One region of the Actinoplanes sp. NPDC000266 genome, then DNA from elsewhere that is predicted to be linked to it. Evidence: predicted binding sites of a transcription regulator. Region 1 holds the regulator's gene; the other holds the start of a gene.
What was found. Region 1 encodes HspR, which represses chaperone genes until heat shock. Its sites were predicted from a motif close to TTGAGTNNNNNNNACTCAA; they were not measured.
Positions count from the first base shown of each region.

Region 2: the regulator HspR is predicted to act here: its motif matches at 2,853-2,871, upstream of lon (endopeptidase La).

Region 1 is NZ_JBIAZI010000018.1:60,695-76,422, reverse strand. It holds gene ACFY36_RS47285 (ICP22 family protein) at 1-1,228, shown strand, start outside; gene ACFY36_RS47280 (hypothetical protein) at 1,229-2,440, opposite strand; gene ACFY36_RS47275 (GTPase) at 2,475-4,157, opposite strand; gene ACFY36_RS47270 (GTPase domain-containing protein) at 4,154-5,860, opposite strand; gene dnaK (molecular chaperone DnaK) at 6,437-8,329, shown strand; gene grpE (nucleotide exchange factor GrpE) at 8,326-8,958, shown strand; gene dnaJ (molecular chaperone DnaJ) at 9,029-10,228, shown strand; gene ACFY36_RS47250 (heat shock protein transcriptional repressor HspR) at 10,251-10,685, shown strand; gene ACFY36_RS47245 (hypothetical protein) at 10,717-11,163, opposite strand; gene ACFY36_RS47240 (cation:proton antiporter) at 11,266-12,468, opposite strand; gene ACFY36_RS47235 (cation:proton antiporter regulatory subunit) at 12,477-12,974, opposite strand; gene ACFY36_RS47230 (sugar efflux transporter) at 12,977-14,173, opposite strand; gene clpB (ATP-dependent chaperone ClpB) at 14,288-15,728, shown strand, end outside.
Region 2 is NZ_JBIAZI010000001.1:544,678-560,405, forward strand. It holds gene ACFY36_RS02135 (serine/threonine-protein kinase) at 1-357, shown strand, start outside; gene ACFY36_RS02140 (LysR family transcriptional regulator) at 425-1,309, opposite strand; gene ACFY36_RS02145 (SDR family NAD(P)-dependent oxidoreductase) at 1,399-2,133, shown strand; gene ACFY36_RS02150 (NADPH-dependent F420 reductase) at 2,159-2,782, shown strand; gene lon (endopeptidase La) at 2,946-5,198, shown strand; gene ACFY36_RS02160 (hypothetical protein) at 5,262-6,098, opposite strand; gene ACFY36_RS02165 (alpha/beta fold hydrolase) at 6,141-7,013, shown strand; gene ACFY36_RS02170 (Fpg/Nei family DNA glycosylase) at 7,167-7,970, opposite strand; gene ACFY36_RS02175 (right-handed parallel beta-helix repeat-containing protein) at 7,984-9,078, opposite strand; gene ACFY36_RS02180 (cellulase family glycosylhydrolase) at 9,332-10,786, shown strand; gene ACFY36_RS02185 (hypothetical protein) at 10,846-11,394, opposite strand; gene ACFY36_RS02190 (response regulator transcription factor) at 11,490-12,074, opposite strand; gene ACFY36_RS02195 (hypothetical protein) at 12,174-13,979, opposite strand; gene ACFY36_RS02200 (ATP-dependent Clp protease ATP-binding subunit) at 14,006-15,728, opposite strand, start outside.

The DNA.
Region 1 (15,728 bases):
ACTGCCCGGCCCGGTCGCGGTGTCCCCGTCCGCCTCGGCCTCGGCCGGCCCCGCGCCCACGGGCCAGTCGCCGGCGGGCGAGTCCCCGGCTTCGAAGGGCGCCCAGCAGGCCGCCGACGCCGCGAAGAGGCTCGGCCTCCTGCTGGGCCAGGCCGGCCAGCGACAGTCGTTGGGCCAGGCCGATCGTCGGGAGCCGTTCGCGGCGTTGCCTGGGATGCCCCGCGTGCCGGGCCTTCCTTCGGTGGAGTCGCCCGGCGACCGCACGCGGGCCGGTGGCTCGTCGGCCGGTCGTCCGCGGCCGGGCGATTCCTCGGCCGGTCGCCCGCGGCCCGGCGACTCGTCGGCCGGTCGCCCGCGGCCTGGAGGCGAGCAGGCCGGCCGTCCCCCGCGCCCGGCCGGCGAGGAGGGATCCGGAGGAAACGGGCCCGAGGCGCCGGTCCGGCTGGGCGTTCCGGCCGTGCCCAACCTCCCGGCCGTGCCGGAGGAGCCGGAAGAGCCCGAGCTGGACGACCCGCCGGCCCCGCACGACCCGCCCAGGAACAACGAGCCCTCCGGCCGCGCCTGGGACGAGCCGTCGGATCACGACTCAGATGAGCCGTCGGGTCACGAGGGGAACGACCCGTCGGGCCACGACTCGGACGAGCCGTCCGGCCACGAGGGGAACGACCCGTCGGACCACGACTCAGACGAGCCCTCCGGCCGCGACTGGGACGAGCCGTCGGGCCATGATTCGGGCGAGCCCTCGGATCGCGACGGGGGTGAGCCGTCCGATGGCGGCTTGGATGGGGCCGAGCGGCCGGATGATTCCGGCGATTCTGACAAGCCGCATGTTCCGGGGCTGCCCGAAGTGCCCGCTGAGCGGCCCGCCTGCCATGAGCGCGGGCGCTGCGGGGACGCACCCTCTCACCACCGGCGGCCCGACCGCCGCTGTGAGCGCGGCGACAAGACACCCGAGAAGAAGGTCAACCGTCACCGGAGGTCAGCAGTGACCGAACGTCCGCACAACATCCGCGCGACCCGCATCCTCGAGCGCAGCTACGCCAACGGCGGCGGCTATCACGGCCGGATCCCCGAGGCCCGCACCGAGGAGAACCAGATCGCGAACCGCTCCTATCGGGGCGCTCACCGCGCCGGCAGCCTGCACCACGCCGACGACCAGACCCCCGAGCAGCGGCGCAGCTCCCGCGTCGGCCGGCACCACGCCGAGGAGCACTCCAGCAACTGGTAGTCAGTTGCCGTCCATGCGGTGGCGGTTGGCCTCGATCCAGGCGTCGATGGCGTCGGTGTCGTTCGGGTCGACACCCTCGGAGATCAGCTGGGCCACCGCCGCCGTGGCGGGGCTGCGCCGCTCGCCCGTCGCGTAGAGCCGGGCGAACTCGGGGATCATCTCCTCGACCACCTCGTCGGTCTGCGTGGCCGCCGAGCCGGGCAGGTCGCGGCGCCGGGTCGCGTACGCCGACCAGGCGCGGGCCACCCGCGGCAGCATCGCGGCGTCGTCCATGTCGAGGACCGCCCGGCGATGCACCCAGTCGAGCAGGAACAGGCCGGCCACGGCCGGGCTCCAGCGCAGCGGGTCGGGCTCGGGCAGGCTTGCCGCGTGGTCGAGGATCAGGCTGATGCAGAAGTGCAGCGAGGCCAGCTCGTCGTCCGCTGTGACGCGGTCGAGCCCGAAACGGGCCGCTTCGGGCGAGGCCAGGAAGTCGCGCACCAGGTCGTGACCGCTCGACGGTGGCAGCTCGGTCAGCGGCGGCGTGGTGGCCGTCGGCAGCAGCGCCAGGCGGGCCGCGGCCAGCGCCCGGTCGGTGGCGAGAGAACCCTCGGCCGGCAGGTTCTCCAGGCCGTCGGTGATCTCGAGGTGGCGGCTGACCTCACCGCGCAGCCGGCCCGGGTCTTCCTCGCGGAACCAGGTCAGCTCGTCCTCGGCGCACATCTGGCGCACCTGGGTGAGGATCCGCTCGGCCGACGTGCCGACGAAGATGTCCTTGGTGATGCCGATGTTGTGGTCGACCAGGGCGACCACCGCGTGCTCGGGCCCGCCGTCCTCGACGTCCTCATAGGCGTACGTGACCAGATAGGACGTCTGATCGCCGTAGACGTCGCCGTAGGCGTAGCACCCGGTGGGCCGCACCCGCCCCAGCTGCGCCGCCCACGACGGCGCCTGCGTCCCCCGCCGCACCTGGTCGGCGCCCTCGGCGTCGGGTACCAGGGCCGCGAAGACCTCACGGATCGTGGTCGCCGAGGCGGAACGCCGGCGGCCGGTGGCGGCCAGGAAGTCGGTCACGAAGGCGCGCACGGCCGCGGCCCTGTCGTCGGCCGCGACAGAGTAGACACTGCCGAGCAGGGCGGTGCCCAGCATCTCGGCGTCCAGCGCGCAGTCGAGCTTCGCTACGTCGCGGGCCGCGTGCAGGACCGCTTCGTACGGAGTCTGAGGTGCCGGCATGTCGCGAGCGTACCCGTGACCGGGGCCACACGCTTTACTCCGAACGCACCGCGGTGAGAGCTTCACGCGCCTGTGCGTACGCGTTGAGCACCTCACGGACCGGCGCCACCACATACTCCCGGGCGACCTCGGTGATCGACTGGCGGAGTCGCTGCTCGGCCTTCTTCCGGGCGCGCCGCGATCCCCACTCGACGATCGGCTTGAGCACCAGCCACAGCAGAACGCCGGCCAGCAGCCCGCCGAGCAGCAGAACCGTCGGCATCGGAACCGCTCCGAGCTGCGGATTGTTCAGTTCGGGCAGACCGAGCACGCGTACGCCGTAGCCGGCCAACAGCCAGCCCAGGCCCACGATGGCCGCGCCGACCAGCAGCAGTTGCAGCGCGCCGACGGCGCGCCACCACAGCGGGGTCTTCTCCATCCCGAGCTTGGTCTTGCCGACCGCGCGGTCGAGCGCGTCGGGCAGGTCGGCCGCGCGGGAGCGGGCGGCGTTGTTCAGCGCCGGCGTCCACACTTCGGGCAGCGGGGCGGCGGCCCGGGTGGCGACCGCGCGCACCGAGAGGCCCACCGCGGACTTCTGGGCCGCGTCCGCCTCGGGCAGCGACGTGCGGGGCACGATGTCGGTGGAGACCGCGTCGGGCTCGGCCTCGGCGCCGATGTGGAGCCTCTTGAGCGGGTCGGGCCGCAGCTTGCGCAGCCCGCGGACGAGGGGCCAGCCGGTGGCCGCGGCGGCGCGATGCCGATAGGCGGCGGCCGCGGCGTCGGCCGCCGCGCCCACGCCGGCCGAGGCCGCGAGCGACTCGGTGAGCTGGCGGACGGTGGCCCGGTCGACCTCGTCCTCGGCCGCCGGCGGCCCGATCATCGCCATCAGCGGTTGGCTGACCGCGTCGACGTCGGCCGCGACCCGGCGCAGCGCGGCCTGCTTGCTGGCGACTGTGGTCTCCAGGGCCGCGCGCAGGTCGGACAGCATGCCGGGCTGCTTGGCCGAGGTGGCCAGCACCGGCGCCCCGCCGAGGCCGTCGTCGTCGAGCAGCCGCTTGAGGTCGGTCAGCACCAGCTCGGTGTCCTGGGTGGACAGCCGGTCGGCCTGGTTGAGCACGACGACCGTCACGTCCGCGTGGGAGCGGAACTGGGAGAGGTAGGCCTGGTGGAGGATGCGGTCGCCGTATTTCTGCGGATCGACCACCCAGACGATCTGGTCGACCAGGCCGAGCAGCCGGTCGACCTCGAGCCGGTGCCCGCGCTCGACCGAGTCGAAGTCGGGCAGGTCGAGCAGGACCAGGCCGCGCAGGGCGGCCTCGTCGTCGCCGTCGAGGGCGCTTTCGCGGATGAAGCGGTGCCGCGGCAGCACGCCGACCCAGTCGAGGAGCCGGTTGGCCGGCTCGAGCGGCCCCCACACGCAGGCGTGGGCGACGCCGGTGGTCGGCCGGCGCACGCCGACCGGCGACAGCTTGAGCCGGGCCAGCGCGTTGAACAGGCTCGACTTGCCGCTGCCGGTGCTGCCGGCCAGGGCCACCACGGTGTGGTCGCGGGAGAGCGACAGCCGGTTGCCGGCCCGCTCGATCAGGGTGTGCGCCGCGACCAGCTCGCTGTCGGGCAGGTAGGGGTCGACCAGCCGCACGAAGCGGCCCAGCGCCTCGAGCCGCTGGACCAGCCGGTCGGGGTCGACCCGGCCGTCGTCCATGCTGTGTGCGCCTCGCACCTTCTCCACCAGGCTCATGACGCGCTCCCGGTCAACGCGAGCTCCTTACGGGCATCCTCCACCTCGGCGGCCGCCGAGCGAAGCTCCGCGCCCGGTTCGGAGGACAGCCCGGCCTCGGTGAGCCGGTCGCTGAAGCGGGCCGCCTCCTGGTCGAGCAGCTCACCGACGCGGATCATCAGGTCTTCACGGGCCTGCGTGGCGAGCGTACGGATGGCCTGGTCACCGAAGATCGCCTCGAGCACCTTCTGCGCGGCCACCGTGGTGGCGGCGCCGCTGGCCAGCTCGAGCCCGGTGGGAATGAAGGCGGTGGTGGTGAAGACTGCGATCATCACGGCCAGGCCGGCGCCGTTAACCGCGTACGCCGCGCCGCGCGCGACCACCCTCTTCTCCGCGCCCTCGGTGCGGACCAGGCCGAGCACCCACTCCTGCCAGTCGCGGACCAGCCGCTCGGCCCTCTCGGGCAGGTCGGCCGACGTGCGCTGGAGGCCGGGCTCGAGCAGGGCGGCACCGGCCGGATGGGCCTGCCAGGCCGCGTACGCCTGCTCGGCGGCGTCGGCCGCGATCCCCCGCAGCAGGGTGACCAGCTGGGACTCGAGCGCGGCCTGGAGGTTGCGCCCGGGCAGCGGGCGGCCGGTGAGCGCCGAGACGAGCTTGTCGCGCAGCTGCCCGACCTTGTTCTCGAGCGTCTTGAGGAACTCGCCGGTGCCGACGAACTCCTGCCAGCGGGCCAGCACCTCGCCGCGCAGCAGCCGGCCGTCGCGCAGGCCGTCGGCCATCGTCTGCCGGGCGTTGCGATAGGCCGCGTCGACCCGGTCGTTGAGCGCCTTGGCCGCCCGGGTCTGCTCCTCGGCCGCCTCGGCCAGGCCCTCGACGGCCGGGCCGAGCGCGGTCAGCGCGCCGTCCAGCGTCTGGCGCACCACCGCGCCGCGGGCGTTGGCGTCGGCCGCGAGCTGGCCGAACCAGTCGTGCAGAGGCCTGATCACGTCTTCGGGGATCAGGCCCTGGCCGTCGAGCCTCGTCTCGGGCAGCACGAAGAGCGGGGCGCCGCCCAGGTCGCGTACGGACAGCATGTCGCTCAGATGTGTGGCGACCTCGCCGGCTGCCTCGGGCGGCACCCGGTCGAGGACCAGGGCGATCACCGTGCCGCGCAGGCGGGCGGTGGTCAGCAGTTCCCAGGGCACGGCGTCGGCGTAGCGCGCGGCCGTGGTGACGAACAGCCACAGGTCGGCCGCCGCCAGCAGCTGCGCGGCGAGCTTGCGGTTGAGGTCGACGACCGAGTCGATGTCGGGGGCGTCGAGGAAGGCCAGGCCGGCGCCGAGGCCGGGGGCCGAGACGAGCTGGAGGGTGCGCGCGTCGGTGCTCGACTCGCGGGTGCGCACCAGGCCGGGGAGCAGCTGGCCCTGCTGGAACCAGGGCTGGTCGCCGGGGTTGCTCACGAGCACCGGGGAGCGGGTGGTCGGCCGCAGCACGCCGGCCGCGCTGACCGGGGCCCGGACGATGCTGTTGACCAGCGTCGACTTGCCGGCGCCGGTGGAGCCGCCGACGACCACCAGCAGCGGCGCGTCGAGCCGGGTGAGCCGGGGGAGCAAATAGTCGTCGAGCTGGGCCACGAGGGCCGCGCCGACCCGCTTCGCGTCGTCGGCCGACGGCATGATCAGGGGGTACGCGGCGGCGCCGATCGCGGCCCGCAACCGGCCCAGGGCCTTCGCGAGCTTCGCCACGGCCGGCGGCAGCTCGGCGGCCGGCGGTTCGTCGGCCGCGGGAGACGTCGGGGCCGCGGGAGACGCTGGGGCCGCGGGAGACGTCGGGGCCGCAGGAGACGTTGGGGCCTCAGGAGACGTCGAGGCCGCGGCAGACGCCGGTGCCGCGGGAGGCGCCGGGTCCTCGGCGGGTTCCGGATGTGGCTGACGGGACACGACGGCTTCCGTACGATCAGAGTGGTCCGCGGCATCGGCGGAAACTGCGTTGGCCTGGTCGACTGCGCTGGCCTGCGCGTCTGTCGCCGAGCTCGAGGATGGGAGCGTGGCGCCGGGCACGGCGGACAGGGCCGACGGACCGACCGCCTCACCGTGCGTCGTCACGGGTAAAGAGTGCCCGATCTATGCAGACAGAACAACAGGTACCGGTATGCCGTGACCGGACAGGTATCTACCGAAGTGCTGGAGCGGCTGTGGCAGCATCGTACTTGCGCCCCTCAGACTCAACTTCGATTTGACGTTGGGCGCGCCCGTGGCATCATTGAGTCGGTTCCACTCAACTTGTAAACGAACCGAGCTCTGTAAGAAGCGAGGAACACCATGGCACGTGCGGTCGGCATCGACCTCGGCACCACGAACTCCTGCGTCAGCGTTCTGGAAGGAGGCGAGCCCACCGTCATCGCCAACGCGGAGGGCTCCCGGACGACCCCGTCCATCGTCGCCTTCGCCCGCAACGGCGAGGTGCTCGTGGGTGAGGTCGCCAAGCGCCAGGCGGTGACCAACCCCGACCGGACCATCCGTTCGGTCAAGCGGGAGGTCGGCACCAACTGGTCGATCGACATCGACGGCAAGAAGTACACCCCGCAGGAGATCTCGGCGCGGGTCCTGATGAAGCTGAAGCGCGACTCCGAGGCGTACCTCGGTGAGACGGTCACCGACGCGGTCATCACCGTGCCGGCCTACTTCAACGACGCGCAGCGCCAGGCCACCAAGGAGGCGGGCGAGATCGCCGGCCTCAACGTCCTGCGGATCGTCAACGAGCCCACCGCCGCCGCTCTGGCGTACGGGCTCGACAAGGGCTCCAAGGAGCAGACCGTCCTGGTCTTCGACCTCGGCGGCGGCACCTTCGACGTCTCCCTGCTCGAGCTGGGCGACGGCGTCATCGAGGTGAAGTCGACCTCCGGTGACAACCACCTGGGCGGCGACGACTGGGACCAGCGGATCATCGACCACCTGGTCAAGACGTTCCGCGGTGAGCACGGCATCGACCTCGGCTCGGACAAGATGGCCCTCCAGCGTCTGCGCGAGGCCGCCGAGAAGGCGAAGATCGAGCTGTCCGCCGCCACCACCACCAGCATCAACCTGCCGTACATCACGGCCGGCCCCGACGGTCCGCTCCACCTGGACATGTCGCTGTCGCGTTCCGAGTTCCAGCGCATGACGCAGGACCTGCTCGACCGCTGCAAGGGCCCGTTCGAGTCGGCCATCAAGGACGCCGACGTCAAGCTCTCCGACATCGACCACGTCATCCTGGTCGGCGGCTCCACCCGCATGCCGGCCGTGGCCGAGCTGGTCAAGAGCATGACCGGCAAGGACCCCAACAAGGGCGTCAACCCGGACGAGGTCGTCGCCGTCGGCGCCGCCCTCCAGGCCGGTGTGCTCAAGGGCGAGGTCAAGGACGTCCTGCTGCTCGATGTCACCCCGCTCTCGCTGGGCATCGAGACCAAGGGCGGCATCATGCACAAGCTGGTGGAGCGCAACACCACCATCCCGGCGCACCGCTCCGAGGTCTACACGACGGCCGAGGACAACCAGCCGTCCGTGCTGATCCAGGTCTTCCAGGGCGAGCGCGAGATGGCCGCGTACAACAAGAAGCTCGGCACCTTCGAGCTCAGCGGCATCGCGCCGGCTCCGCGTGGCGTACCGCAGATCGAGGTCTCCTTCGACATCGACGCGAACGGCATCGTGCACGTGTCCGCCAAGGACCTGGGCACGGGCAAGGAGCAGAAGATGACGATCACCGGCGGCTCCGCGCTGCCGAAGGACGACATCGAGCGGATGATGCGCGACGCTCAGGACCACGCGGACGACGACAAGAAGCGCCGCGAGGACGCCGAGGCCCGCAACCTGGCCGAGCAGCTCCAGTGGCAGACCGAGAAGTTCCTGGCCGAGAGCGGCGACAAGCTGCCCGAGGACAGCAAGACCAAGATCGGCGAGGCGCTGGGCGAGCTCCGCGGCGCGCTGGGCGGCACCGACATCGAGAAGATCAAGGCCGCTCACGAGCGTCTCTCGCAGGTCTCCCAGGAGGCCGGCTCGGCGCTCTACTCGCAGGGTGACGCCGCTCAGGCCGCCGCCGGCGCCGGCGCCGCGGGCGACCCGCAGGGCGCCCCGGGTGCCGCTCCGGGTGGCGCCACGACCGGTTCGGCCGGCCCCTCCGCGGGCGGCGCCGACGACGTCGTGGACGCCGAGATCGTGGAGGACGACAAGAAGTGACTGGCACGGACGACGAGAACGACGGTCAGGCGACCGAGCGGGTCGTCATCCGGGACCGCCGCAAGATCGATCCGAAGGGCGACAAATCGGCGAAGGGCTCGGCCTCGGTCGGCGCCCACCGCGCCGACGACGCCGAGGTGACTCCGGAGCCGGCGGCCGCGGCCGCCGAGCCGGAGGAGACCAAGCCCGGTCTCGGCGCCGAGCTGGAGGCCCTGCGGAACGACCTGGAGGAGCGGACCCACGACCTGCAGCGCGTGACCGCGGAGTACGCCAACTACCGCAAGCGGGTCGACCGCGACCGGGGCGCGGCGGCCGAGCAGACCACCGGCACGGTGCTGACGGCTCTGCTGCCGGTGCTGGACGACATCGACCGGGCCCGTGAACACGGCGACCTGGTCGGCCCGTTCGCCTCGGTGGCCGAGTCGCTGATCGCGGTGACCGGCAAGCTCGGTCTGGCGCCGTTCGGCGAGAAGGGCGACTCGTTCGACCCCAACCGTCACGAGGCGGTCGCGCACCTGACGTCTCCGGACGTCACGGAGCCGACCTGTGTCGAGGTCATGCGCCGGGGCTACACGCTCGGCGAGCGGCTGCTGCGGCCGGCTCTGGTCGCGGTGGCCGACCCGGAGTGATCTCTCAGATGTTCGTCCCGCCCACCGCGCCGCGGTGGGCGGGACCTGCCCGTAGGAGGGGGGAGGCGGGATGAGCTCGAAGGACTGGCTCGAAAAGGACTTCTATGCCGTTCTCGGCGTGCCCAAGTCCGCTCCGACCGACGAGATCAAGAAGGCCTACCGGAAGCTCGCCCGGGACCTGCATCCCGACCGCAACCCCGGTAACAAGGAGGCGGAGGAGAAGTTCAAGGCCGCTTCCGAGGCGTACGACGTGCTCTCGGACGACAAGAAGCGCAAAGAGTACGACGAGATGCGCTCGCTGTTCGGCTCCGGCGCCTTCCGCCGGGGCGCCCGTTCCGGCGGCGGCGGTCAGTTCGACCCGTCCGACCTGTTCGGCGGGTTCAGCAACGCGGGCGCGGCCGGTGGCGGCGCCGCGGGTGACCGCCGGTTCGGCGGCGCCGGCTTCTCGGACATATTCAGCTCGATATTCTCGGGCGGTGGGCCTGGTGGTGGCGCCGCCCGACGAGGGCCGCGACGCGGCCGTGATGTCGAGACCGAGGTGACGCTCGAGTTCGCCCAGGCGGTCCGCGGCACGACGTTGCCGTTGACGCTGCGCTCGGCGGGCGAGTGCGACACCTGTCATGGCAGCGGGGCCAAGCCGGGCACGTCACCGCGGACCTGTCCGCAGTGCGCGGGCAGCGGCCTGATCTCGCGCAACCAGGGATCGTTCAGCTTCTCCGAGCCGTGCCGCGAGTGTCAGGGCGCGGGCACGATCGTCGACGAGAAGTGCCCGGAGTGCCGGGGCACGGGCGGGGTCACCAAGGCCCGCACGATAAACGTCCGCTTTCCCGCGGGCGTGGCCGACGGCCAGCGCATCCGGCTCAGCGGCCGGGGCGAGCCGGGCGATCGGGGCGGACCTGCGGGCGATCTCTACGTGCAGGTCCAGGTGCGGCCGGACGAGATCTTCGGCCGTACGGGTGACGACCTCACGCTGTCGGTGCCGATCAGCATCGCCGAGGCGGTTCTGGGCACCGATCTGCGAGTGCCGACTCTGGACGGACCCGTCACCATGAGGGTGCCGCCCGGCACGCCGAGCGGCCGGAAGCTGAGGGCGCGGGGCAAGGGCGTGGCCCGCAAGAGCGGACCGCCGGGCGACCTCATCGTCACCGTCGATGTGCAGGTGCCGAGCGAGGTGACCGGGGAAGCCCGGGACGCGCTCGAGCGCTTCGCCAAGCTGACCCCGCCCGCCGGGCGGGAGCGGCTCGAGGCCCGGGTTCGCCGGGGCAGCTAGGACCCGTTGTAGGAGGTGGCACATGCATGAGGAGATCAGCATCTCGGTCGAGCAGTCCTCCGACGCGAAGGTTCTGATCATCTCGGTCGCGGCTCGACTGGCCGGGATGCACCCGCAGACGCTGCGACAGTACGACCGGCTCGGCCTGGTGCAGCCGGGCCGGGCCGGCGGCGGCGGTCGCCGATACAGCGAGCGGGACGTCGCGTTGCTGCGTGAGGTGCAGAGGCTCAGCCAGGAGGACGGCGTCAACCTGGCCGGCGTGAAGCGGATCATCGGGCTCGAGCAGCTCGTCGGCGACCTGCAACAGCGGGTGCAGGAGTTGGAGCAGGAGCTCACCGCGGCGTACGACCGGATCGCCCAGATGGAGAGCCCGTACGGCCGTCGCGACCTGGTCCGCCAGGAGCGACCTTCGACGGCTCTGGTGGTCTGGCGCCCGCGCCGGGCGCCCGACAGGTAAGTGACGAGGCGGCCCCGGCCGCCTCGTTTTTCTATCGGCGGTGGTAGAGACCCAGACGCCGGGGCTGGCGGACCAGGCCGCCCTCGATCCAGTCGGAGTAGTCGAAGATCTCGGGCCGGCTCATCAGCACGCGGCAGTTGTGGGCCCACGTCTGCATCGGCTCGTCGCCGATCTCGTCGGCCCGCTCGATGAACTTCTTGAGGCGGCGTTTGCGCTGGCCGGTGGCGTTCTGCCGGACGCCGTCGGCGGCGTAGATGTACATGCAGTGCTGGGCGAAGCGCCGGGCCGGGCACTGCCTGTCCATGGCCAGCTCGAACAGGACCGGTGCGAGCACGTCGCCGGAGATGAGCAGGTCCCAGTCGGGCGGCATGGCGTCCAGGGGCACGGCGTCAGGATGGTATGCCCACGCCTGAAGCTCCTCCGGCCGAGGATCGACCGGATTGGCGAATCCGAAGAAAGTCGACTCACGCACTGTCACGCCGCCGCCTGCCAGAAAGTCCCGATAACACGTAGTTGTCGGAGCGGAACGGTAGCGCGCCAGCGATGTCCTACGGAAGTGTCACGGCGTCACAATCGGATACTAGTCAGTAGCTTTGAGCACCGGGGCCTGCTGAGGGTGCATACGGCGCCGGACAAAATTCTTGAACCACTGATAATCGGGCAGGCGCGCGAGAAGCGGCCCGGTGACCACCGTGATCAATACGTAGGCGGTCGCGAGCGGCGCCAGCCGAGGTTCGACGCCCGAGGCCACGGCCAGGCCGGCGATGACGATCGAGAATTCGCCGCGCGGCATCAGGGCCAGGCCGGCCCGCAGCCGGCCGGGCAGGGCGATGCCCACCCGCCGGGCCGCCAGATAGCCGGTGACCACCTTGGTCGCCATGGTCAGCACGGCCAGGCCGAGCGCCGGCAGCAGCACCGGCGGGATCTCGGCCGGGTCGGTGGAGAGCCCGAAGAAGACGAAGAAGACCGCCGCGAACAGATCGCGCAGCGGCGACAGCATCTGCGTCGCGTGGTGGGCGACCGGGCCGGAGATCGCGATGCCGACCAGGAACGCGCCGACCGCCGACGAGACCTTCAGCTCCTCGGCCACGCCGGCCACGAACAGGGTCAGGCCGAGCACGCCGAGCAGCAGCGCCTCGGCGTCCTGGGCCGAGATCAGGGTGCTGATCTGCTTGCCGTACCGGATGGCCACGACCAGGACCGCGACCACCGTGACGACCGCGACGCCGAGCGCCTTGGCCCCGCCGATCAGGCCGACGCCGGCCAGCACGGCCGTGACCAGGGGCAGGTAGAAGGCCATGGCGAGGTCCTCGATGACCAGCACCGAGAGGATCACCGGGGTCTCGCGGTTACCGAGCCGGCCCAGATCGCCCAGCACCTTGGCGATCACGCCCGAGGACGAGACCCAGGTGATGCCCGCGAGCACCAGCGCGGCCCGCCAGTCCCAGCCCATGAGCAGGGCGAAGCCGGCGCCGGGCAGGGCGTTGAGCAGCGCGTCGATCACGCCGGCGGGCGCGGCCGCGCGGAGGTTGCCGACCAGCTCGCCCGCCGAATATTCCAGGCCCAGCATGACCAGCAGCAGGATGACGCCGATGGCCGCGCCGACCTCGATGAACTCCTCGCTCGCGGAGAGCGGCACCAGGCCGCCGTGCCCGAAGGCGAGACCGGCCAGCAGGTAGAGCGGGATCGGCGACAGGCCGATCCGGCGGCCCAGCCGGCCGAGCATCCCGAGCGCGAAGAGGAGCGCTCCTACCTCGATGAGCAGGATCGTGGTGTCGTGCACGCCCTCGCCTAGCCGTCGTCGTCGCCGGCCAGGATGGCGGTGACGCCGTCCAGGCCCTCGCGGGTGCCGACGGTCACGACCACGTCGTTGGGCTCGAAGACGAACGACGGGCCCGGTGAGGCGATCACCTCGCGGTCACGCATGACCGCGACGATGGAGGCACCGGTGCGGGTGCGGGCGCGGGTGTCACCCAGCTTGCGGCCGACGAACGGCGAGCCGGCGCCCAGCCCGATCTGCTCGGTGAGCAGGCCGGCCGCCTGTTGGCGCAGGCCGGCGAGCTGGCCCAGCATGAGGGAGGCGCCGAGCACGTCGGCCAGGGCCTCGGCCTCGTCGTCGGTCAGCGGGATCGAGGCCAGGCACGCGTCGGGATCGTCGACGTCGTAGAGCACCAGGTCGCGCCGGCCGTTGCGATGCGACACCACGCCGACCGTCCGCCCCGAGGACGTCACGAGGTCGTGTCGGACGCCTATACCCGGCAGAGGAGTCTGTTCCACCCGTACGCGCACGATCACAACGTTAACAGCGTGTCCGCCTCCTGCTTCGGTGTGACGACGGCACGCCGCGCGCTGATCAACAGGACCAGGCCGACGGCGCAAAGAACGAGGTTCATGGCGTACGCCAGACGGAAGCCGTACGCCTGGGCCAGGCCGAACGCCGGAGCCGCGAGGATCTGGCCGGTCGTGAAGGTGTTGGTGATCATCGTGGTGGCGCGGCCCGGATGGCCCGGCATGAGGTCCTGCATGTACGAGATGCCGAGCCCGCTGATCGCCGCGATGGCGGCCGCGTTGAGCGGCTGGGCCGCCGCCAGCACCCAGATCGAGCCCGCGCTGGCCGCCACCGCGTGATACGCGATCGCACAGCACACGCCGATCAGGATCAGCGTCCGCGACGCCACCCGGGTGGTGAGCACGCCGAAGCCCAGCATCAGCGGGATCTCCAGGGCCGCGCAGAGGCCGAGGATCAGGCCGGCCGAGCGGATCGAGCCGCCCAGGTCGGTGCTGACGTAGAGCGGCATCGCCTGCACGGCGAGCGTGCCCGCGGTCTGCACGACGGTGAAGCCGGCGACGATCAGGAAGAGCGTGGACCGCGGCGGTACCGGGGCGATCGCGTCCGGCAGATCCTCGGCGCCGCCGGTGGCCGGCTTGCGCACCTCGGGCAGCCAGCGGATCACGATCAGGGCGGTGATCGCGTACATGATCGCGGCGAGCCCGTATGTCCAGCCGAAGCCGTGCCCGGCCAGCACGAGCGCGGCCAGCGGCGGACCGCCGACCCAGGCCACCGAGAACAGCGTGCGCAGCGTGCTGATGCCGAGGGCCGCCTTCTTCGGATCGCCGGTTTGGAGCACCTGACGGGCGTACGCGAAGGATTGTGGAAAGAGCGTCCCGGCCAGAGCCGTGAGAGTCACGGTGAGCGCGAGCAGAAGCCAGTAGTCGCGGACGAAGGCGGTGAGCGCCGTGCCGGCCAGGCCGGCGAGCGCGGCGATGATGAGCAGCTTGCGGCGGATCGGGCGGCGGTCCGAGACCCGGCCGATCAGCCAGGACACGAGAACGCCGGCGACCGGAGCGGCGATCAGGAAGGCCGTGGTCCGGATCGGGCCCGCGTGCACGGCGTCGCTGAGGAACAGGGCCAGGTAGGGCCCGACGAACGAGGTCGAGATGCCGACCGCTACGAAGATGAGAGCGAGCGGGAGCAGGCGTTTCGACACGTTGTTTAACGTTACAACGAGTGGTCGGAGGATCTGGCGGAGTCGTGGTGACGATCACTTGCGGCGCGCGCTAGAGTTGAGTGGCTCACGCTCAAGTTTCTTTCTGGGGAGCACATGAACGCCGAACGCCTCACCACCAAGAGCCGCGATGTCATCACGGGGGCGGTCGCCGACGCCGGACGGCGCGGTCACGCCACCGTCGAGCCGTGGCACATGCTGCTTTCTCTTCTCGACACCGGCGGCTCGACCGCGCCGGTTCTCTTGCGCGCGGTCGGGGCCAACCCCGCAGATGTACGCCGGGTGGCGGCCCGCGCCCTGGAGCAGCTTCCGTCCGCCCGCGGCGCCAGCACGGCCGAGCCCAGCCTGTCGCGTGAGTTCGTCAACGCGATCGGCGAGGCCGAGCTGATCGCCCAGCCGCTGGGCGACGAATACGTGTCGACCGAGCACCTGCTGGCCGGCCTGGCCCGCGTGGGCGGCTCCGTCGGCCGCGCCCTCAAGGACGTCGGCGCCACCGAGGAGGCCCTGGTCGCCGCGTTCCCGCAGGTACGCGGGGGCGACCGGCGGGTGACCAACAACGATCCCGAGTCCACGTACAAGGCGCTGGAGAAATACAGCGTCGACCTGACCGCGCAGGCCCGCGAGGGCCGCATCGACCCGGTGATCGGACGCGACGCCGAGATCCGCCGTGTCGTACAGGTGCTCTCCCGGCGTACGAAGAACAATCCCGTGCTGATCGGCGAGCCCGGCGTCGGCAAGACGGCCATCGTCGAGGGCCTGGCCCAGCGCATCGTGGCCGGCGACGTGCCCGAGACGCTGCGCGACAAGAAGCTGGTCTCGCTCGACCTCGGCGCGATGGTGGCCGGCGCGCAATATCGCGGCCAGTTCGAGGAGCGGCTCAAGAGCGTCCTCGAGGAGATCCGCAACTCCAACGGCCAGGTCGTCACCTTCCTCGACGAGCTGCACACCGTGGTCGGCGCCGGCAAGGGCGAGGGCTCGATGGACGCCGGCAACATGCTCAAGCCGATGCTGGCCCGCGGCGAGCTGCGCATGGTCGGCGCGACCACCCTCGACGAATATCGCGAGCACATCGAGAAGGACCCGGCCCTCGAGCGGCGCTTCCAGCCCGTCGTGGTCGGTGAGCCGACCGTCGAGGACACGATCGGCATCCTGCGCGGGCTCAAGGGCCGCTACGAGGCGCACCACCGGGTGCAGATCACCGACGCGGCGCTGGTGGCCGCGGCCTCGCTGTCCGACCGCTACATCAGCGACCGGTTCCTGCCCGACAAGGCCATCGACCTGATCGACGAGGCCGCCTCCCGCCTCCGCATGGAGATCGACTCCCGCCCGGTCGAGCTCGACCAGCTCCAGCGGCAGGTCGACCGCATGCGCATCGAGAAGCTGGCCCTGGAGAAGGAGACCGACCCGGCCTCCCGTGACCGGCTCGGCCGGCTGGAGCGCGACCTGGCCGACCGCGAGGAGGAGCTGACCGCGCTGAACGCCCGGTGGGAGCGCGAGCGTGGTGGCCTCAACCGGGTCGGCGAGCTCAAGAAGCAGC
Region 2 (15,728 bases), on a different contig from region 1:
TCGCCCACCGCGAAGCCCACCCCGTCCTCCTCACCGACCGCCGAGCCGACGGAGGAGACAACAACGACCAGGTCCGGCGTACGCCGGAAGAACACCACCCACACGAAGGCCCCAGCAGCCAAGCCGACAACCAAGGCGACGAAACCGTCGGCCACGCCGTCGGCCTCCCCGAGCAGCCCGCCGAAGACCTCGAAGCCCCCGGCCGAGCCGACCCCGTCGGACACCCCCGACGAGACCACGCCTCCGGCCGAGCCGACCGACGACCCGACGGACCCGACCACCGCGCCGACCACCGAGGACACGACACCCCCGACCACGAAGCCGGCCGAGCCGGTCGACAGCAAAACGGAGGCGTAGGCCGCCCCGCTGAACCCCGTGATGGCGGCCCGCAGCCCGATTGTCGAATTCGGTGTCCGAGTGTTGGTCAATCCGCCCACATCTCGCGGTTTCCGCATTCCGCCGTGATCTCGGCCGTTTCCTGGGCCGCGACGAGGAAATCGCCGGCCGACGGCGAGGTGTTCGATGCAGATATCGCGACGCACACCTGATCGAGGGCCAGATCGGAGACGGGGACATAAACGATTTCCGGATGTGAATAGAAAACGGTGGCCGAACGGGCCAGGAACGAGATGCCCCGGCCGGCCGCGACATGCTCGAGCGTCTCGTCCACCCCGCGCACCAGATATCCGGCGTTGGGATGCGGGCGCCGGGTCGGCTGCGTGCCCAAATCGCCCGGCCAGACCAGCGGCTCGCCGGCCACATCGGCCTCGGTGATCTGCTCCTTGCCGGCCAGGCGGTGGCCGGCGGGCAGCACGGCCACCCGCGGCTCGGCGTACAGCGAGGTGACGCGCAGGCCGGCCTCGTCGATGGGCAGCCGCACATAGGCGACGTCGACGCGGCCGTCGAGCAGCATCGCGGCCTGGTCGTCCCTTTCGATCCGCTGCATGTCGACGACCACGTCCGGATGCCGGGCCTCGAACACCCGGGCGGCCGGGATGACCGGGATGCCGGCCCGGAAACCGACCACCAGCCGCCTGCTGCCGCGGGCGGCCACGGCCACCCGGCGGCGGACCGCGTCGGCCGAGGCCAGCAGCGGGCCGGCGTCGTCCAGCAGCTGCCGGCCGGCGTCGGTCAGCGCCACGCCGTGACGGTTGCGGGCGAACAGCGAGGCGCCGAGGTCGTGCTCCAGGGCCCGGATCTGCCGGCTGAGCGCCGGCTGCGCGATGTGCAGCTCGTCGGCGGCCCGGCCGAAATGCAACCGGTCGGCCACGGCGACGAAGTAGCGCAGCTTGCGCAGGTCCAGATCCATGGCGCCTCCCGGCTGGTGATGCCTCCAAGTTATCACCACGGTCGAAAGAGGTCTTGGACGCCGATTTCTTCCGGTGGCAATCTCGATTCATGGGAAAGCTCGATAACAAGGTCGCGGTCATCACCGGTGGATCCACCGGAATGGCATTGGCCGGCGCGAAATTGTTCGCCGAAGAAGGAGCGCACGTCTTCATTCAGGCCCGCCGGCAGGAGGCGCTGGACGACGCCGTCAAACTGATCGGCCGCAACGTCACCGCCGTCCAGGGCGACGCGTCGGACCTGGACGACCTGGACCGCCTGTACGACACCGTCAAGCGCGAGAAGGGCTCGATCGACGTGCTGTGGGCCAGCGCCGGGATGGGCGAGCCGGCCGTCCTCGGCGAGATCACCGAGGAGCAGTTCCACCGCGCCTTCTGGCTCAACGCGCGCGGCACCCTGTTCACCGTGCAGAAGGCGCTGCCGCTGATCAACGACAACGGCTCGATCCTGATGACCGGGTCCAACGCCTCCCTCGGCGCCTTCCCGGGCTGGAGCCTCTACGCGGGCAGCAAAGCCGTCCAGCAGGCCTGGGCCCGGGTCTGGCTCAACGAACTGCGCGACCGCAAGATCCGGGTCAACGTCCTGACCCCGGGCCAGGTCGCCACCGCCAAGCAGGAGGAACTGTTCGACGAGGCGACCAAGGCCGCCTTCGAAGCCCTCATCCCGCGCGGGGAGATGGGCCGCCCCGAGGAGATCGCCACCATCGCCCTCTTCCTCGCCTCCAACGACTCCAGCTACGTCAACGGCCTCGAACTGGTCGCCGACGGCGGCACCACGGCCATCTGAGCCACACAACGGGAGCACAAACCTCATGAACAGAATCACCCTCATCGGTACGGGCAACATGGCCCGCGCCATCGGCACGCTCGCGATCGCGGGCGGCAACTCCGTCGAGGTCATGGGACGCGATCAGTCCAAGGCGGCTGCCCTGGCCGAGGCTCTGGGCGGCGGCGCGACGACGGGGGAGTGGGGCGCCGTCCCGGCCGGGGACATCGTCATCGCCGCCCTGTTGGCCGACGGCGTCGTTCCGGTCGTCGCCGGGTACGGGGACGCCCTCGCGGGCAAGGTCATCGTCGACATCAGCAACCCCTTCAACGCCACGTTCGACGGGCTGGCCCACGGCGAGGAGACCTCGATCGCGCGGGAGGTGGCCAAGGTGGCCCCGGCCGGCGCCCGTGTGGTGAAGGCGTTCAACACCATCTTCCGTAACGTCCTGGAGGAGGGCCGGCCCGACGTCTTCCTCGCCGGTGACGACGCGCAGGCCAAGAGGGCGGTGGCCACCTTCGTCGAAAGCCTCGGGCTGCGCCCGCTGGACGCCGGCGGCCTGAGGATGGCGCACTGGCTGGAAGGGATGGGTCTGGTCACGGTGAGCCTCGCCGGCAATGGTGTGGGCCACTGGGACTTCGCCGTCGGCGTCCACGAATTCGCCGGCTGAGTCCCCGGGAATCGGACTGACGTCATTTCCGCTCCCAGCGAACGGTGGAAGATCCTCGGAAGTTCGGAGGTTGAGCCCCGCATACTCAACTTTTCGGAGGTGCCGGGTGGTTAGCAAGCGACTTCCCGTGTTGTTCCTGGACGACATCGTTCTGCTGCCGGGCATGGTTGTGCCGGTCGAGCTGGACGAGCCGGCTCAGGCCGCCGTGGACGCGGCCCGCACCTCGGCCGGGTCCGAGCTGCTCATCGCTCCGCGGCTCGAGGACCGGTACGCCTCGCATGGTGTGGTGGCCACTGTTCAGCAGGTCGGCAAGGCCCGCGGTGGGACGCCCGCCGCTGTTCTGCGCACCGGGGTGCGTGCCCGCATCGGCGGCGGCGTGACCGGGCCCGGCGCGGCCCTATGGGTCGAGGTCGAGCCGGTCACGGCCGGTGTGCCCAGCGAGAATGCCCGTGAGCTCGCGGCGGCGTACAAGAAACTGGTCGTCTCGGTTCTTCAGCGCCGTGAGGCGTGGCAGGTCATCGACTCGGTCAGCGCCATCGACGACCCGGGCGATCTGGCCGACACCGCCGGCTGGGCGCCCTATCTGACCAACGACCGCAAGCGTGAGCTGCTGGAGACCCCCGACGTGGAGGCCCGGCTGCGGCTTCTGATCGAGTGGACCGGCGACTTCCTGGCCGAGTCCGAGGTCAGCGACAAGATCGAGCACGATGTGCGCGAGAACGTCGAGAAGCGCAACCGCGAATATCTGCTCCGCGAGCAGCTCAAGGCCATCCGCAAGGAGCTCGGCGAGGACGAGGCCGAGGGCAACGACGACTACCGCGCCCGGGTCGAGGCGGCCGATCTGCCCGATTCCGTTCGTGAGGCCGCGCTGCGCGAGGTCGGCAAGCTGGAGCGGGCCGGCGACCAGAACCCGGAGGCGGGCTGGATCCGCACCTGGCTCGACACCGTGCTCGACCTGCCCTGGAACGTCCGCACCGACGACAACACCGACCTGGCCGCGGCCCGCGCCGTCCTCGACGCCGACCACCACGGCCTGGACGAGGTCAAGGACCGCATCGTCGAATACCTGGGCGTCCGCGCCCGTCGCGAGTCCCGTGGCCTGACCACCGTCGGCGGTCGCGGATCCGGCGCGGTGATCCTGCTGGCCGGCCCGCCCGGAGTCGGCAAGACCTCCCTGGGTGAGTCGGTCGCCCGTACTCTCAACCGGAAGTTCGTCCGGGTCGCCCTGGGCGGCGTCCGCGACGAGGCCGAAATTCGAGGACATCGGCGTACGTACGTCGGCGCGCTGCCCGGGCGCATCGTGCGGGCCATCCGCGAGTCCGGCTCGATGAACCCGGTCGTCCTGCTCGACGAGGTCGACAAGGTCGGCAGCGACTATCGCGGCGACCCGGCGGCGGCCCTGCTCGAGGTGCTCGACCCGGCGCAGAACCACACGTTCCGCGACCACTACCTCGATCTGGACCTCGACCTGTCCGATGTGCTGTTCATCGCCACCGCGAACGTGCTCGACACGATCCCGCAGGCGCTGTTCGACCGGATGGAGCTCATCTCGATCGACGGCTACACCGAGAGCGACAAGGTCGCCATCGCCCGCGACTTCCTGGTGCCGCGGCAGCTTTCACGGGCCGCGCTGAACGAAGGCGAGGTCACGGTCACCGAGGACGCGCTGCGCGAGATCGCCGCGAATTACACCCGAGAGGCGGGCGTACGCTCCTTCGAGCGCCTGCTCGCGAAGGCGTTCCGCAAGGCCGCGCTGGGCGAGCTGCCCGTCACGGTGGACGCGGCCGACCTCAAGGAGCTGATCGGCCGGCCCCGGTTCACCCCGGAGTCGTCCGAGCGGACGGCCGTCCCGGGCGTCTCGACCGGCCTGGCCGTGACCGGGATGGGCGGTGACGTGCTCTACATCGAGGCGTCGCTGCTGCCCGGCGACAAGGGCGGGCTGTCGGTCACCGGCCAGCTCGGCGACGTGATGAAGGAGTCGGCGCAGATCGCGCTCTCCTACGTGCGGGCGCACGCCGAGGAGCTCGGCATCTCGCCCGAGCAGCTCGACCACCCGATCCACCTGCACGTGCCCGCGGGCGCGGTGCCCAAGGACGGGCCGTCGGCCGGCGTCACGATGACCACGGCGCTGGTCTCGCTGCTGCTCGGCCGCAACGTGCGGGCCGAGGTCGGCATGACCGGCGAGGTCTCGCTGACCGGCCGGGTGCTGCCGATCGGCGGCGTGAAGCAGAAGCTGCTCGCCGCGCAGCGGGCCGGCCTGACCGAGGTCTACCTGCCCCAGCGCAACGAGCCCGACCTGGACGAGGTGCCGGCCGACGTGCTGGAGGCGCTGACCGTGCACATCGTCGCCGACGTCCGCGAGATCCTGGCCACGGCCCTGGAGCCGGTCTCGGCCGGCCTGGTCGCCGCGGCCTGACGGATAAGGCCCGTCGTCACCCTGACCGGGTGACGACGGGCCTTCACGCCTCCGGCGGTTCCTTCAGCCTGCCCGGGCGCGGATCACCCGCTCGTCAGCGTCGATCCAGGCGTGCACGACGCCGTCCAGCGGCCGGGGCTGCCGGTCCCCGGCGACGAATTGGATGCGGTCGCGCCCGATCCTGTCCGCCTCCAGTTCGGCGATCGTCCGCCCCACGGCGTCGCGCACCAGGTTCTCGGCCTCACGGCGCAGCCGGTAGCGAGCAAGGGCGACGTGCCGGAGTCCGAGGTCGTCGATCAGGGACGGATGCTCGCGGTTCTTCTCGATGACCCAGCCGGCTCGCCACATGCCGTACGAGGTGCCCCACCAATCGACAGTGCCCGGGGTCTCCCGGCCGGGCCGCTCGTACGGATTGGTGTCCCGGGCGGCGCCGATCCGAAAGGCGTCCCGCCCGTCGCAGAACTCGCAGTCCTCGTCGGCGTTGTGCATCAGGCGTTCCCGCCCGGTGAGAGCGAGATGAGGCCGGCGGGTCCGGTGCCATTTCCAGGTATCGACTGACTCCTGCGCGTCTTCCCGGGACTCGTAGGGCCGGGGCTCGCCGAACTCCATGGGCTGCCCCATGCTGGCGTACACCGCCGGGCTGTAGATCGGCTTGACCCGGTAGTTCACGAGGTATTCGGTGTCCATCACCAGCCGGATGAGGCGCCGTCCTCCGGTGTTGCGGCGGGTGCCGACGACGTATCTCTGCTCGCCCCCGTCGGCCCCGACCGCCAGCACCCAGACCCGCGCGCCCGGCACGAAATGGCGTGTTCCCGGCCGCTTACGGCCCGACTGGCGAACGAGGATCTCACGGCTGACGTTGGCCACGACTCCCCACGCCAACGGCTCACCGGAGATCATTAATCAATTACACCAGCGACGGGACTGTGCCAGAGTCACCCGGTGCCCGTTGCCAGCGTTTCCCCGGACGTACGGATCGCCTACGAGACCTTCGGCCACCCGCACGACCCGGCGGTGCTGCTCGTCATGGGCTTCGGGGCGCAGATGATCGCCTGGCACGAGGATCTGTGCCGGATGCTCGCCGACCGCGGGCGTTACGTGATCCGCTACGACAACCGCGACTGCGGCCTGTCCACCAAATGGGACGATCACCCGGTCGACCTGACGGCGTTCATCTCAGCGGTCAGCAGCGGCGACATCGCGATCGCCCCTCCCTACACGCTCTCGGACATGGCCGGCGACGGCCTGGGCCTGCTCACCGCGCTGGGAGTCGACCGCGCGCACGTCGTCGGCGCCTCGATGGGCGGCATGATCGCCCAGCGGATGGCCATCGAACACCCGTCCCGGATCCGCACGCTGACCTCGATGATGTCCTCGACCGGCGAACCCGGGGTCGGCCAGTCCACGCCAGAGGCCCAAAAGGTCCTGTTCACCCCGAAGCCGGCCGACCGCGAAGGCTACGTGGCGGCCGCCGACCGGGAGCTGGTGTGGGCATCACGCCGATACGGGGACGCCGCGACACTCCGGGAGCTGGCGGCGGCCAGTTATGACCGCTCGTACTATCCGGCCGGCATCGCACGTCAGCTGGCCGCCATGATCCTGGACGGCTCGCGAGCCGCGGAGCTGGCCAAGTCGCAGGTGCCGACCCTGGTCATCCATGGCCTGGACGACACCCTGATCGACCCGAGCGGCGGCCGGCGGACGGCCGAGCTCATCCCCGGCGCCAAGCTCATGCTGGTCCCCGACATGGGCCACGACCGCCCGCGACCGCTATGGGGCGACCTGGTGACCGCCATCACCGACTGGACGCACTAGCGTGACCTTCACCGTCAAGTCCCAGGAGGAGCCGATCTGGTGGCGGCCAACCGGGCCGCCCGGGTCTACATCGGCATGATCGCGGCACCGGCCTCACGGACGCGCACGTCTGTGGGCCAAGGACAAGCTGAACCTGGCCGCGGCTCGCGTGCCCTAGGCGGCCTGTTCCTGGCTGCACCACCAGCTGGTGCGGCCGCCTACCTTGCTCATGGACATGGGGGCGCCGTCGCGGGGGCAATGGCCGCCGGCGACGCGGAACGGGATCAGCTTCAAGGTGTGGACGCCGCCGTCTCTGATCGCTGCCCGTACGGCCTGGCGGGTGGCCCGCAGGAGGCGGTCGATGTCGTCCGGGGTCAGGCGGTCGACGCGGCGGCCCGGGTTCAGGCGGGCCGACCACAGGATCTGGTCGGCCAGCAGGTTTCCGATGCCGGCTATGGCGTCCTGGTCGAGCAGGCGGGCCTTGACCGGGGCCGTGCCGAAGGCCAGCGCGGCGCGGAACTGGGCCGGTGTCACCGTGGCCGCGTCGGGGCCCAGGGCCTCCACCGGCGGGTCCAGGCGGACCCGGCCCAGGCGACGCGGGTCGACCAGCATGAGGCGGCCGCCGTCGGCGAAGAACAGGGCGAAACGGGACCAGCGGTAGTCGCCCGGTAGGCGGCGGCCCTCCCAGTAGTCGCCGCCGTCGATCTCGCCGCCGTCCGGGTCGGCGATCACGATCTTGCCGGACATGCCCAGGTGGATGCCCAGTTCCGGACCGTCGTCGCCGGTGTCGCACCACATGCTCTTGCCGCGCCGGTGTGCCCGTACGAGCTCACGCCCGATCAAAGCGTCTTTGATCTGGCCCGGCGCGTGAGGGCGGCAGACGTACGAGTCGGAGTCGTCGACGTCGATGATCTTGCGGCCGAGGCCGGATCGTTCGATGACCGCGCGGGCCGACTCGACCTCGGGCAGTTCCGGCATCACTCGTCCCCGTTCAGTTCAGTCTCTCGGTGCTGTCCCGGGGATACCCGAGTTCGGCGGCGCCACGCAAGGTGATGCGGTTGTCCCGGTGGCGGGCCGGCGTGGAATGGCTCACGAAGCTCGCCGTGCTCACCGTGTTCCCGTCGAAGGTGACGTTGCTCAGGTCGCCGTCGAGGATCGGCGGATCCTGCGGGCCGGCGCTCGTGATGGTGTTGCCGGTGACGGCGATCTGGGCGGCGGCGACGGCGAAGGTGCCCTCGGTGTGCAGCACCAGTCCGCCGTGCGAGTCGCGGAACGTGTTGTCGCGCACCGTGATGCCGCGGGCCGACGAGTCGGGCCGGTCGCCGCCGATCTCCAGTACGCCCTGGATGTCCGAGCCGGTGTTGTCGTGCACGTCGAGGCCGTCGGCGTAGTTCCAGACCTCGGCGAAGCCGCCGTCGTACCCGTAGTCATTGCTGGGGGCCCGGCAGGCCGTACAACTGCTGTGGCCGATCTCGACGTCGCCGGCCTGGACCGCGAACCCGATCGCGCCGTAGTCGTCGTCACCGCCCGGAGTGTCGAGCACCATGTGCAGATCGTGGACCGTCACCCGGTCGGCCCTGGCGCCGCGGGCCTTGAGCAGGACGCCGACGCCGGCGTGGTCGATTTCGCTTGACCGTACGGCGCCACCGGCGCCCCGGATCTCGACGGCGTTGGACGCGGCGTTCGTGACGCGGATGTTCTCGACGATCTGCTTCGCGCCGGAGAGCAGCACCACACTGCCGGCGCCGGCCGCCGCGCCGTCGATGACCGGGAGCGGGCCCGTGCCGTACGCGGTCAGCCTGGTCCCGTCGCCACGCAGCTCGATCGTCGCCGGCCAGGTGCAGCCCCGGGCCAGCTCGATCACCGAGCCCGCGCCGAGAGCCCGGGAGGTGGCGGCCCGGACGCTGCGCAGCGGTTTCGCGAGCGTTCCCTTGTTGCCGTCGTCACCCTTTTCGCAATCGACGTGGATGCCGCCGACGCTCGCGGGCGCGGTGCCGGTGGGGGAGAGGCCGACCGCGACCAGGGCGCCGCCCAGCGCGATCGACGTGGCGGTCAGCGCCAGCGGGAGGCGGCGGCTGCTGGGCATTGAGCCACCCTATCCGACCTGCGGCTTTGTCATATCGACCATGATCGTCGGACGGGCTGGCACACGACGGTCATTGCCGAAGGCGGGTTTCGCCGCTTACCGTCATCGATAGACGCCTCGCCGAGACGAGCGTCTGTCCCCCTCGGCCACGGCCGGCCGCCGCGCCTCTCCACCGCGCGCCGCTGTGAGTCAGACCCCCGCCGCCGGCGACGCCATCGCGCCGCAGGGCCTCCACGCAAAGGCTCGGTTCCGCATGCTTACCCTCCGCTTCCGTGCCGCCGTTCTGGCCGCCGTCCTGCTCGGCGCCCTGCTGCCGGCGCTGCCCGCCCACGCCGACTCCGCGCCCACCCTCGCCGGCCGGATGGCCGCGGTGCGGGCCGCGAACACGATCAACTACTACCCGTCGAACGCCGGGTGGACGTACATGTGGACCAATTTCGATCTCGTACGTATACACGCCGACCTCAACAAGGCGGCGGCGCTCGGCGCGGACAGCGTGCGGGCCATCGTCTTCCCGCAGACTTTCGGCTTTCCGGTGCCCTCCCCGACGTACACCAATGAATTGAGCACTTTTGTCGACCTGGCCGAAGCCAACGACCTCGACGTCAAGCTGACCCTGTTCGACTGGTGGTCCGGATATGCGGACGTCGCGGGCAGCATCACCTGGGCGCAGACGCTGCTGGCGCCGTACGCGAACGACCCCCGGGTGATCGCCGTCGAGCTGAAGAACGAGATCCCGCCGAACGACGCCACCGCCATGAACTGGGCCCGCCAGCTGATCCCGGCGATCCGCGCGACCGCACCGACCATGCCGATCACCCTGACCGTCGACGGGGCCAGCGGCGCCACCGGAATGGGCACCCTCAAGACGCAGCTGGCCACCACGCCGCTGGACTACTACGACTTCCACTTCTACGGCGCCTCGGAACGGTCCCTGGCCGAGATCCGCCGGGCACAGACCGCGGTCGCCCCGGACGACGTGGTGATCGGCGAGACCGGCCTGAGCACCCTGTCCGCCTCCGAGGGGGAACAGGGCGCCTATCTGGCCCGGGTCTTCCGCGCGGCCGGCGAGGCGGGCATCGGCTCGGTCGCGCCGTGGACGCTCAACGACTTCGCCCAGGGCGCCATCCCGGCCAACTCCTCGGTGTCGACCCAGCCCGCGCAGTACAAGTTCGGCCTGCACCGCACCGACGGCACCCCGAAGTTCGGCGCCTCGGTGGCCGACGCGGCCTGGACGACCGGATCCACCCCGAACAGCATCCTCAACCTGGGCTTCGAGGGGGCCGCCGCCGAATCGCCGTGGCGGCAGTACCTGCCACAGGCCGGCGCCGCCGTGATCACGACCGAGTCGGCGCGCACAGGCACGAAGTCGGCCAAGTTCTCCGGCACGACCCGCTCCGGCAGCAACCTGCCCTCGCTGCTCACCTCGCCCATCACCCCGGTGCAGGCCGGGCTGGCGTGGCACGCCGAGGCGTACGCCCGGGGGGTCAACGCCGCCGGCATCACCGAGATCGCGCTCAGCTGGTTCGACATCAACGGCACGTGGATCGGCCAGAACACCTCGAACCGCCTGCCGACCGGCACCACCAGCTGGACGAAGCTCTCGGTGGACACGGTCGCGCCGGCCGGAGCGGCCAGTGTGCAGCTGCATCTGAAGTCCGGCGACAACACCGGAACGGTCTACTACGACGACGTCGCGATCTCCTGACATGACACGGCCGCCCCCGGGGAAGGGAGCGGCCGCGTCTCGCCGGGGGTCGGCGAGTCTCAGAGCCCGCTGAGCAGGGCCAGCAGGAAGTTCAGGATCGCGGCCAGCTGGCCGGCGGTGGGCGTGCCGTCGAGCAGGCCGACGATCGCGCAGAGCAGGTTGCCGAGCAGGTTCCCGGCGCCGGACACCGCGTTGATGACCAGGTGCACCTGGTTGAGGTCGACCGTCAGGCCGAGCAGGTCGAGGTGCAGCGGGCCGAGCGTGAGGTCCAGGATCCGGCAGGTGGCCTGGGCGACGAAGGCGGGCGCGGTGACCGCCTGCTCGACGGTGCCGACGGCGGCCCCGGCCGAGTCGGTGAGCGTGCCGGTCAGGGTGCCGGTGGCCACGAGGTCGCCGTCCTGGGCGGCGAACTTGGTGGGCGTGAAGCTGCCGGCGAAGGTGCCGGTCCCGCCCGCGGCGTCCGTGAAGGTGCCGGTGATCGGGGCGCTGGGAACGGCGGTGGTGGTGGCGGGCGGCGCGGCGGAGGCCGGGTTGGCCCCCACCGCGGTCAGGCCCAGCGCCGCGATCAAGGTGACGGCGACGATCGAGAGCCTCTTCCGGAGTGTCATGGTTCCTCCTGGCGATTCGCTGTGGACACCGATAAGCCTCGATGCCGGGCGGGGCCGGTCCCAGTGACCGCTGCCATCGGGATCGCTGACAAAAGTCACGTTTGCAGCCAGCCGGAGCTCTCGGCCAGGCGGACGGCCTCGAGCCGGTTCCGGGCGCCGGTCTTCCGCAGGATCACCGAGATGTGGTTACGGACGGTGCCGGCGGCCAGATGGAGCCGGGCTGCGACCTCCCGCGACGGCACACCCGAGGCGGCGACGCTGAGAACGTCCAGCTCCCGGGCGGAAAGAGGGCTGCGAGGGGCGGCGACCATGGCAACGGCCAGGCCGGCGTCGATGACACGCTCGCCCCGGGCCGCCCGCCGGATGTCACGCACCAGCTCACAGGGCGCGGCCTGGGTGCCGACGACCCCGCGGACGTGCGCGTCGAGCGCCCGGTTGAGCGGCCCCGAGGCGTCCGGCCCGGCCAGAACGAGCACGGCACAGCGCGGCTGCGCGGAGCTGAGGAGCCCGAGAAGCCGCAGCCCGTCACCGGCCAGCAGCCCGACATTGACAACGGTGACATCGGGCCGCACGGCGCGGGCCATACGGGGCGCCTCGGCAAGCCCGCCGAGCTCGGCGACAACAACAAAATCGTCTTCAAGGGAAAGGGTGGCGGAAAGGGCGCCACGCAGCAGATTCATGGGTTCGGCAAGCAGAATGCGAATCACAAAGGCCTCCCAGCCAGAAATCGAATCGGGGTGAATTGCCGGCGTCGGTGACGACGCTGGCCCGATTCGGATCTAGCTGGGAGGACCGCAATATTTGGTGGTACGCCCGCAGGTGCGCACAGAAGCGCCAAGGGCCTGAACGGCAGCCGGAACATCGGGCCACCAGGAGGACGGCAGGGTGCCCAGGGAAGGCGCCGCCCCACCGGCGGAGTCCCGCACCGAGGGACCACCACCGGCACGATCACCCGGCTGCCCGGGCGAGGTGGAGGTGCCGCTCAGCCGCTCTTGCTTGTCACCGGCGGGCACAGGATCGCCGAAGTCACATGGAACGCCCCGAGCTGCCAGCCCATCGCCGCCACCACCACCACCGCTGCCGTTGCTGACGCCCCCGTTGCTGACGCCCCCGACGCCGCTCCCGCTGCTGCCGCCGACGCCGACGCCGACGCCGACGCCGCTGCTGCCGCCGACGCCGCTGCCGCCGACGCCGCTGCCGCCGACGCCGCTGCCGCCGACGCCGCTGCTGCCGCTGCCGCTGCTGGTGAGCGCCGGCCACTGCAGATCGACAAAATCCGAAATTTCCGGCATGGAGGGAGACGTGGGGGCGGCAAGGACCGTCAGCGGGAACGGCTCAGCCGAAGCTGCCCGGCGAAGTAACGGCACCGGCAGCGGTGGGGCGCCCGGTCCGAGCAGCGAGGGGAACTCGACGGCGCTCGGGCTGAGCTTTCCTGTCGCCGCCGAGAGCTTCCCCAGGTCGAGGAGTTCCGCGGGTGCGGGGAGTTCGGCGGTCGCCGGGCGGAGGAGCTCGACAGTCCTGGAGAGATAGGCGTTCGCCAGACCGAGAAGATCTGTCGGCGTGTGGAGCCCGGCGGTCGCGGGGGAGAGGAGTTCGGCGGGTGCGGGGAGTTCGGCGGTCGCGGGGGAGAGGAGTTCGGCGGGTGCGGGGAGTTCGGCGGTCGCCGGTTCGAGGAGTTCGGCGGCTGTGGGGAGGTTGGCGGCTGCTGGCTTGAGGAGTTCCGTGGGCGCGCGGAGGTGGGCGATCTCCGGGTCCCGGATGCCGGGGAGGTCGGCGGTCTCCACGGGGAGGAGGTCTGTAGGGCTGGGCAGACCGGCGGGGTGTGTGTTGAGGACGGCGGCGGCGTCCGGAGTCGGAACATCCTTCTGCTGGGGAAGGCCGGCGGCGCTGATGGGATCTGCCCGAAGGTTGGTGGCTGCTTCGCTGAGCGGGTTCGCGGGGGTGGGGCGGTTGGGCGCCTTTTCTCGCGCGTTGATCTGTGAGGTCGTGGCCTTGTGGGCGGCTGCCTTCGGGGCCGGGGCCACCGCCCGCTTCACGGCCTTGGGGATCGGACCCGACAGCTTCTCGACGGTCCGAGCTGTGGCCTTCTTGCTTCTCGGGTCGGTCGCGGTCCTACGCTCCGCGGCTTTCGGGGTCGCGTTCTTGCGGTCCACGGCCGTCGGGGTGGCGTTCTTCCGCTCCGTGGCTTTCGAGGTGGTGGTCTTGTGCTCCGTGGCTTTCCGTACGGTGGTCTTGCGCTCCGTGGCTTTCCGTACGGTGATCTTGTGCTCCGTGGCTTTCCGTACGGCGGCCTTGGGGTCCGTGGTTTTCTGGGCGGCGGCGGCCTTGGGGTCCGTGGCTTTCTGGGCGGTGTCCTTGCGGGTGGTTGCTTTTCGGGCGATGTCTGAGGTCTTCGAAGGAACGACTGCGGGCCGCCCGGGGGGAAATTTCCGGACTTTTTCGGCGTGGGCTGTCGGCTGCGCGGTGGGCAGTGGGGGCGTGAGCTCGTCGGCGTGGGCGGCCCGGTCGAAGACTGTCAAGGCCAGGAAAGCGGCTATGGCCAGGCCGAACATGAGCAGGAGACGGGTCGCTCGATGGGGTGCCACGGCCCGCCTCCTCTCCAACGCCATTGCTAGCTATCGATGGTTGCTACCCGTTTGCCGGGGGCTGACACCACGGGGCGGAAGACCAACTTGTCGTTCTCGCAGTCGACCTTGATGGTCTGGCCGGGGCGCAGCTCGTTGAACAGGATCTGCTCGGAGAGTGTGTCCTCCAGGTCGCGCTGGATCGTGCGGCGCAGCGGGCGGGCGCCCAGCACCGGGTCGAAGCCCTTCTTCGCCAGGTGCCTCTTCGCGTTGTCGGTCAGCTCCAAGCCCATGTCCTTGTTCCTGAGCTGGGTCTCGATGCGGGCGGTGAAGATGTCGACGATCTCGAGGATCTCGTTCTGGCGCAGTTGGTGGAAGACGATCGTGTCGTCGATACGGTTGAGGAACTCCGGGCGGAAGTGCTGCTTCAGCTCCCCGATGACCCGGTCCTTCGAATGCTCGGCCTCCCCGGTCCGGAAGCCCACCGACGCCGTGTTTCGGGTGCCCAGGTTGGTGGTCAGGATGATGACCGTGTTCTTGAAGTCCACTGTCCGGCCCTGGCCGTCGGTCAGGTGACCGTCCTCCAAGATTTGCAACAGGGTGTTGAAGACGTCCGGGTGGGCCTTCTCGATCTCGTCGAACAGCACCACCGAGAACGGCTTGCGCCGCACCTTCTCGGTCAGCTGGCCACCCTCGTCGTAGCCCACGTAGCCGGGAGGGGCACCCACCAGGCGCGACATCGTGGACCGGTCGTAGAACTCCGACATGTCCAGCTGGATCAGCGCGTCCTCCGAGCCGAACAGGAACGACGCCAACGTACGGCCCAGCTCCGTCTTTCCCACGCCCGATGGGCCGGCGAAGATGAACGAACCCGACGGCCTCCTCGGGTCTTTCAGGCCGGCGCGCGTGCGGCGGATGGCCCTGGAGACCGTCGTGACCGCGTCCTCCTGGCCGATGACGCGCTTGTGGAGCTCTTCTTCCATGTTGAGCAGCCGGGAGGTCTCCTCCTCGGTCAGCCTGTGGACCGGGATGCCGGTCCAGTCGCCCAGCACCTCGGCGATCTGCTCGTCGCCGACCTCGGCCAAGTGGCGGAGGTGCGTGCGCGCGCCGGCCTCGTCGATCAGGTCGATCGCCTTGTCCGGCAGGAAACGGTCGGAGATGTACCGGTAGGCCAGCGTCGCCGCGGCGACCAGGGCGGTGTCGGTGATGCTGACGCGGTGATGGGCCTCGTACGAATCCCGCAAGCCTTTGAGAATTTCGATGGTCTCGGCCAGGGTGGGCTCGCTCACCGGAATCGGCTGGAGCCGGCGTTCGAGTGCCTTGTCCTTCTCGATGAATTTGCGGTACTCGTCCGAGGTCGTCGCCCCGATCAGCTGGAAGTCGCCGCGGGCCAGCATCGGCTTGAGGATGCTGGCGGCGTCGATCGCGCCCTCAGCCGCGCCCGCACCCACCAGGGTGTGGATCTCGTCGATGAACAGGATGATGTCGCCGCGGGCGCCGACCTCCTTGACCACCTTCTTCAGGCGCTCCTCGAAGTCGCCGCGGTAGCGCGAACCGGCGACCATGGACGCCATGTCCAGGGTGTAGATCTGCTTGTCCTTCAGCGTCTCGGGCACCGCGCCCCGGACGATGGACCGGGCCAGACCCTCCACGGCGGCCGTCTTGCCGACGCCGGGCTCGCCGGTCAGCACCGGGTTGTTCTTCATCCGGCGGGACAGCACCTGCATGACCCGCTCGATCTCCCGCTCGCGGCCGATCACCGGATCGAGG